2 linked regions of the Cupriavidus necator genome follow. The protein of the gene in region 1 interacts with the protein of each later gene in a pairwise test. Links are inferred from orthologs where the notes say so. Each region holds a gene or a part of one and is shown in the gene's direction. Other genes may lie near its edges. The genes, in order: holA and dnaE.

Region 1 (3,105 bases):
GGCCAACTACGACTACCAGCGCATCCAGTACAACACCGTGGTGTCCGCCACGATGAAGATGCTGAACGCGCTGGACGACGCCAAGACGGCTTCGCCGGCCGCGCGCCGCGAGTGCTTCGGCATCCTGCTGCGCGTGCTGTACCCGGTGGTGCCGCACGTCACCCACGGCCTGTGGGACCAGCTGGGCTACGCCGCCGAAGCCGGCGACCTGCTCGACGCGCCGTGGCCGCAGGTCGATGAAGCCGCGCTGGTGCGCAGCGAGATCGAACTGGTGCTGCAGATCAACGGCAAGGTGCGCGGCAGCATCACCGTGCCCGCCGAAGCCGACCGCGCCGCGATCGAGGCAACCGCCGCCGCCAGCGAGACCGTGGCCAAGTTTGCCGAGGGCAAGGCGCCGAAGAAGATCGTGGTGGTACCCGGCCGCCTGGTCAACGTGGTGTTGTAAGCTGGCCCCGGAACCTGACAAGGAATCGCCAAGAATGAAGCGACTGAACATGGGGCGCCGCAAGGTGCTCGCGGCAATGCTGGCAGTGCCGGCAACGGGCCTGCTGGCCGGTTGCGGCTTCCACATGCGCGGCAACGCGGATTTCGCCTTCAAGCGGCTCTATATCGGGATTCCGGCCAATTCGCTGATGGGCGCGGACCTGCGCCGCGCCATCCGCGGCGGTTCCGACACCCAGGTGGTAGCCGACCAGAAAGAGGCCGACGCCCTGCTGGACGTGCTGCAGGACACCCGCACCAAGTCGATCCTGTCGATCACGACCGAGGGCGTGGTGCGTGAATACCGCCTGACGCAGCGTTTCACCTTCCGCCTGCGCGACCCCGCCGGCAATGAACTGATCGCGCCGTCGCAGCTGGTGCTGACCCGCGACCTGACCTACAACGAAGCCAACACGCTGGCCAAGGACTACGAAGAGCAGCAGCTGTACCGCGACATGCAGCGCGATATCGTGCAGCAGCTGATGCGCCGGCTGGCCGCCGTCAAGGCCATCTGATCACGGCATGCAGCTCAAGCTCGACGGGCTCGACGCGCACCTGAGGCAGGCCAAGGCCAAGGGCCTGGCACCGCTGTACGTGGTACATGGCGACGAACACCTGCTGGTGCTGGAAGCCGTCGACCGCCTGCGCGCCGCGGCGCGCGAAGCCGGCTTCTCCGAGCGCGACGTGCTGGTGGCCGAGCGCGGCTTCCACTGGGGCCAGCTAGTCGAGGCGCAGCAGTCGATGTCGCTCTTTGGCGACCGCAAGATCGTTGAACTCCGCATCCCGTCGGGCAAGCCCGGCAAGGACGGCGGCGAGGCGCTGCGCGCCGTGGCCGCCCAGCCGTCGCCCGACGTGGTGCTGCTGGTGACGCTGCCGCGGCTGGATTTTGCCGCGTCCAAGTCGGCCTGGTTCCAGGCGCTGGAAGGCGCCGGCGTGTCGATCAAGGTCGACTCCGTGGACCGCACCCGGCTGCCGGCCTGGGTCGGCGAGCGGCTGTCGCTGCAGCAGCAACGCGTCGAAGGCGGCGAGCCGGGCCGACGTGCGCTGCAGTTCATCGCCGACAAGGTCGAGGGCAACCTGCTGGCGGCGCACCAGGAAATCCAGAAGCTGGGGCTGCTGTACCCGCCCGGCGAGCTCACCTTCGACCAGGTGCACGATGCGGTGCTGAATGTGGCCCGCTATGACGTGTTCAAGCTGTCTGAATCGATGCTCTCTGGCGACGTGCCGCGGCTGGTGCGCATGCTCGAAGGGCTGCGCGGCGAGGGCGAGGCCACGGTGCTGGTGCTGTGGGCGCTGACCGAGGAAATTCGCGTATTATCCAAGGTCCGGCAAGGGCTGGCGGCTGGCAAGCCGGCGGGTGTGCTGATGCGCGAACTGCGCGTCTGGGGCCCGCGCGAGCGGCTGGTGCCGCAGGCCGCGCAGCGCCTGGCGCAGCCAAGGCTGGAAGCGGCGCTGGCACTGGCGGCGCGGCTGGACCGCCAGGTCAAGGGCCTGTCGGACCTGCCGCCACCGGGCGGCAGCCCGCTGCCGGCGGAACCATGGGACGGGCTGCAGCAGCTTGCCCTGATGATCGCGCGCTGAACGCGCAACTCCACAGGTTTGCTTCCCCCGCCGCGTGCGGCGGGGGGACGGAAAACACACTGACGGCCACCACCCCAGGGCCACTGACATGAACGAGCTCGACCTCAATCAATACATGGACCGCGTCGGCCGCCAGGCCCGCGCCGCGTCGCGCGCCATGGCGCGTGCCTCCACGGCCGACAAGAACCGCGCGCTGCTGACCATCGCCGCGGCCATCCGCCGCGATGCCGACAAGCTCAAGGCGGTCAACGCGCGTGACGTTGAACGCGCCCGCGCCAACGGCCAGGACGCCGCCTTCATCGACCGCCTGACGCTGTCGGACAAGGCCATCGCCACCATGGCCGCGGGCCTGGGGCAGATCGCCGCGCTGGCCGACCCGATCGGCGAGATCTCGAACATGAAGTTCCGCCCGACCGGCATCCAGGTCGGCCAGATGCGCGTGCCGCTGGGCGTGATCGGCATCATCTACGAGTCGCGCCCGAACGTGACCATCGACGCCGCGGCGCTGTGCCTGAAGTCGGGCAACGCCACCATCCTGCGCGGCGGCTCCGAAGCAATCGAATCCAACACCGCGCTGGCGGCGCTGGTGGCCGAGGGCCTGTCCGCGGCCGGCCTGCCGTCCGAGGCGGTGCAGGTGATCGAGACCACTGACCGCGCTGCCGTGGGCCGGCTGATCACCATGACCGAATACGTCGACGTGATCGTGCCGCGCGGCGGCAAGAGCCTGATCGCGCGGCTGATGGAAGAAGCGCGCGTGCCGATGATCAAGCACCTGGACGGCATCTGCCACGTCTATATCGACGCCGATGCCGACCTGGACAAGGCCGTGCGCGTCTGCGACAACGCCAAGACGCAGCGCTATGCGCCGTGCAACACCATGGAGACGCTGCTGGTGTCGCAGGACATCGCCGCCGCCGCGCTGCCGCCGCTGTGCCGCATCTACCAGGAGAAGGGCGTCGAGCTGCGCGTGTGTCCGGCCACCCGCGCCACGCTGGAAGCCGCCGGCTTTACCGGCCTGGTCGATGCCGCCGAGGAAGACTGGCG
Region 2 (4,381 bases), 1.6 Mb from region 1 along the record:
GTCCATGAAACCGTCGATGGCTGCGCGCGGCCCGGCCAGGAACATATTGATGCCTTCGGGCGCGAGCAGGATCGTGCCCTTCAGGCCGGCCGCTTCGCAGCGCTCGCGCATGGCCGGGCGCAGGGTCTCGATGTCGTCCAGCGAGACGAATTTGTAAGCGGAAATATTGACGATCTGCATGGGAGACTGCGCCTGCGCGGCCGCGTCCCGAAGGGCGCCGACGGCTTGCGATAACTGCCTGATTGGAAAGGTGAAATTATAACGCGTGCGGGCGCCGCCGCCGCGCATTCCCAAGCACTCCGATCAGCTATGCCGGGCCCTCGCGCCAGGCCGCCCGCACGCAATATCGGAGGCATGCCAGCGGCCCGAGCCGGTACAATGTCGCCCATGTCCGCACCCCGCTTCGTACACCTCCGCCTGCATTCCGAATACTCCATCGTGGACGGCATCGTCCGCCTGGAAGACGCCGTCAAGGCCGCTGCCGCCGACGGCATGGGCGCGCTCGCCCTGACGGATCTCGCCAACGCCTTCGGGCTGATCCGTTACTACAAGGAGGCGCGCGGCAAGGGCGTGAAGCCGGTGGTCGGTGCCGACGTCTGGCTCACCAACGCCGAAGACCGCGACAAGCCGTCGCGCCTGCTGCTGCTGGTGCAGGACCGCCGCGGCTACCTGAACCTGTGCATGCTGTTGTCGCGCGCGTGGCTGGGCAACCAGCACCGCGGCCGCGCCGAGATCGATCCGGCCTGGTTCCTGGAACCCGGCGAAGACGACCTGCCGCTCGCGACCGGCCTGATCGCCCTGTCGGGCGCAATGGGTGGCGATATCGGCATGGCGCTGGCCAACGGCAATGCCGACGGTGCGCGCCGCGCGGCACAGCATTGGTCCACGGTATTCGCGCAGCGCTTCTACATCGAACTGCAGCGCGCCGGCAATGCCGGCACCGATGCCTACGTGCAGCAGGCCGTGCAACTGGCGGCGGAACTGCAACTGCCGGTGGTGGCCACGCATCCGGTGCAGTTCATGACGCCGGACGACTACACCGCGCACGAGGCGCGCGTGTGCATCGCCGAGGGCGAGCTGCTGGCCAATCCGCGCCGCACGCGGCGCTTTACCACCGACCAGTACTTCAAGACCCAGGACGAGATGTGCGCGCTATTCGCCGACATCCCCTCGGCACTGGAGAACGCGGTCGAGATCGCGCGCCGCTGCAACCTGACGCTGGAACTGGGCAAGCCGCGCCTGCCGCTGTTCCCGACGCCCGACGGCATGTCGCTGGACGACTACCTGGTCTACATGGCCAAGGACGGGCTGGAGAAGCGCCTGGCGGTGCTGTTCCCCGACGAGGCGGTGCGCGAATCCAAGCGCCCGGAATACTACGCACGGCTGGAATTCGAGACCGGCACCATCATCAAGATGGGCTTCCCCGGCTACTTCCTGATCGTGGCGGACTTTATCAACTGGGCCAAGAACAACGGCGTGCCGGTGGGACCGGGCCGCGGTTCGGGCGCCGGTTCGCTGGTCGCGTATGCGCTCGGCATTACCGACCTGGATCCGCTCAAGTACGCGCTGCTGTTCGAGCGTTTCCTGAACCCGGAACGGGTCTCGATGCCCGACTTCGACATCGACTTCTGCCAGCACGGCCGCGATCGCGTGATCACGTACGTGAAAGAGAAGTACGGCAAGGACGCGGTATCGCAGATCGCCACCTTCGGCACCATGGCGGCAAAGGCCGCGGTGCGCGACGTGGGCCGGGTGCTCGATCTCGGCTACGGCTTTGTCGACGGCATCGCCAAGCTGATCCCGTTCAAGCCGGGCAAGCTGGTCACCATCGAGGAAGCCAAGAAGGAAGAGCCGCTGCTGACCGAGCGCGAGAGCAACGAGGAAGAAGTGCGCCAGCTGCTGGAGCTGGCACAGCGCGTCGAAGGCATGACCCGCAACGTCGGCATGCATGCCGGCGGCGTGCTGATCGCGCCCGGCCGGCTGACCGACTTCTGCCCGCTGTACACGCAGGGCGCGCAGAACGACGGCATGAGCGGCGTGGTCAGCCAGTACGACAAGGACGACGTCGAGGCCGCCGGCCTGGTCAAGTTCGACTTTTTGGGCCTGACCACGCTGACCATCCTGGACTGGGCCGAGCGCTATATCCGCCGTCTCGACCCCAGCAAGGCTGACTGGAACTGCAGCCATATCCCGCTCGACGACGGTCCCGCCTTCGATATCCTCAAGACCGCCAACACGGTCGCCGTGTTCCAGCTGGAAAGCCGCGGCATGCAGGGCATGCTGAAGGACGCCAAGCCTGACCGCTTCGAGGACATCATCGCGCTGGTGGCACTGTACCGCCCGGGCCCGATGGACCTGATCCCCAGCTTCTGCGCGCGCAAGCACGGCCGCGAGAAGGTGGAGTACCCGGATCCGCGCGTCGAACCCGTCCTGAAAGAGACCTACGGCATCATGGTCTACCAGGAGCAGGTGATGCAGATGGCGCAGATCATCGGCGGCTACTCGCTCGGCGGCGCCGACCTGCTGCGCCGCGCCATGGGCAAGAAGAAGCCCGAGGAGATGGCCCAGCATCGCGTCATGTTCCGCGAAGGCGCCGACAAGAACGGCCTCTCCGCGCAGCAGGCCGACGATATCTTCGACCTGATGGAGAAGTTCGCGGGCTACGGCTTCAACAAGTCGCACGCGGCCGCGTATGCGCTGCTGGCGTACTACACCGCCTGGCTCAAGGCCCACCATCCGGCCGAATTCATGGCAGCCAACATGTCGCTCGCCATGGACGACACCGACAAGGTCAAGATCCTCTACGAGGACTGCAAGCTCAACAAGCTCGCGGTGCTGCCGCCGGACGTCAACGCCAGCGAATACCGCTTCGCGCCGACCGACCCCAAGACCATCCGCTACGGCCTTGGTGGCATCAAGGGCAGCGGCCAGGGCGCGATCGAAGATATCCTGCGCGCACGCGAGGAGCGCCCGTTCACCGATCTGTTCGACTTCTGCGAACGCGTCGACCGCCGCCAGGTCAATCGCCGCACCATCGAGGCGCTGATCCGCGCCGGCGCCTTCGACAGCCTGAACGACAACCGCGCCCAGCTGCTGGCCTCGGTGCCGATCGCGATGGAGGCCGCCGAGCAGAAGGCCGAGTCCGCCAACCAGGTGTCGCTGTTCGACCTGATGGGCGATGCCGGCGATGCGCACCGCCCCGAGCTGCTCGACGAGCCGCGCTGGAGTCCCAAGCGCACGCTGCAGGAAGAGAAGCAGGCGCTCGGCTACTACTTCTCAGGCCACCTGTTCGATGCCTACCGCGACGAGGTGCGCCGCTTCAACAAGGGCACGCTGGCCGCGCTGGAAAAGGAAGTGCAGGGCAACGGCGGCGGTTTCGGCCGCGACGTGCGCGGCAAGACCATCGCCGGCGTGATCAGCGGCGTCCGCACGCAGATGACGCAGCGCGGCAAGATGGTGATCGTCACGCTCGACGACGGCACCGGGCTGGTCGAGATGACGGTGTTCAACGAGCTGTTCGACGCCAACCGGCACATGTTCCGCGAGGACGAGCTGCTGATCGCCACGGGGAACGCGCGGCACGATACGTTTACCGGTGGGGTGAGGTTTACGGCGGAATCGGTGATGGACCTGGTGGCCGCACGCGTCAAGTTTGCCAGCGCCGTGCGGTTGTCGATGAATGGCAATTCCTCGACCGGGATGCTGCGCGAACTGCTGATGCCGCACCTGGCCCGCGCCAGCGGTGGACAGGGTTTGCCGGTGCGCATCCACTACCAGTCGGGGGCGGCTTCGTGCGAGGCCATGCTCGGAGCGGACTGGAAGGTGGTGCCCTCCGACGAGGCGCTGACCGCGTTGCGGCTGGCACTGTCGCCGGACAGCGTCAGCACCCTCTACGAATAAGCCGACGGCAGCGGCGGTCTCAGGCCGCCTGCCGGGCGGCGCGCGCGCTGGCCGCCAGTGCTAGCAGCGCGTCGACGTGGGCCTCGATGCCCGGATCGTAGTTGAGCATCGCCATCGGATTCGCCAGCCGGCCCTGGCCGCTGCGTGCCGCGTCGACCGCGGCGTGAATCGCGCGGTCGAGCGTCTCGGCGCGATCGCGTGCGAAGGCATGCACCGCCTGCGGCCGGATCACCTCCAGGCAGGCAATATTGTCGGCAAAGACCAGCGGTGTGCCGCACAGCACCGATTCCACGCCGACCAGTCCGAACGGTTCATAGCCCGACGCCAGGATGGTGAAGTCCGCGGCGCGGTAGAGCGCGTCGATGCGGCTGCTGTAGCCCAGTTCCCGTACCCGCGGGATGGTGCGCCCGACCGGACGGCCGGCCACGGCAAGCGTGATCGGCAGGTCCGATTTGGAGAAATAGTCGGCAAGCAGGTCGAA

What was found.
Region 2: the proteins of holA (region 1) and dnaE interact in binary tests that used the Escherichia coli proteins (3 or more experiments, as listed by UniProt). The link is inferred for Cupriavidus necator from one-to-one orthologs.

Annotation. Positions count from the first base shown.
Region 1 is NZ_CP066018.1:2,168,354-2,171,458, forward strand. Bases 237-3,031 are described here. They hold holA (DNA polymerase III subunit delta), read left to right. Parts: upstream 237-1,002; coding sequence 1,003-2,061; downstream 2,062-3,031. Other genes in these bases: leuS (leucine--tRNA ligase), read left to right, coding at 237-445; I6H87_RS10140 (LPS-assembly lipoprotein LptE), read left to right, coding at 480-995; I6H87_RS10150 (glutamate-5-semialdehyde dehydrogenase), read left to right, coding at 2,150-3,031. Outside these bases: more of leuS, read left to right, coding at 1-236; more of I6H87_RS10150, read left to right, coding at 3,032-3,105. UniProt on the Escherichia coli protein: Part of the beta sliding clamp loading complex, which hydrolyzes ATP to load the beta clamp onto primed DNA to form the DNA replication pre-initiation complex.
Region 2 is NZ_CP066018.1:521,617-525,997, reverse strand. What follows is about bases 30-4,100. They hold dnaE (DNA polymerase III subunit alpha), read left to right. Parts: upstream 30-387; coding sequence 388-3,900; downstream 3,901-4,100. Other genes in these bases: I6H87_RS02510 (glycosyltransferase family 4 protein), read right to left, coding at 3,920-4,100; I6H87_RS02520 (sulfurtransferase), read right to left, coding at 30-180. In the rest of the region: more of I6H87_RS02520, read right to left, coding at 1-29; more of I6H87_RS02510, read right to left, coding at 4,101-4,381. UniProt on the Escherichia coli protein: DNA polymerase III is a complex, multichain enzyme responsible for most of the replicative synthesis in bacteria. This DNA polymerase also exhibits 3' to 5' exonuclease activity. The alpha chain is the DNA polymerase catalytic subunit.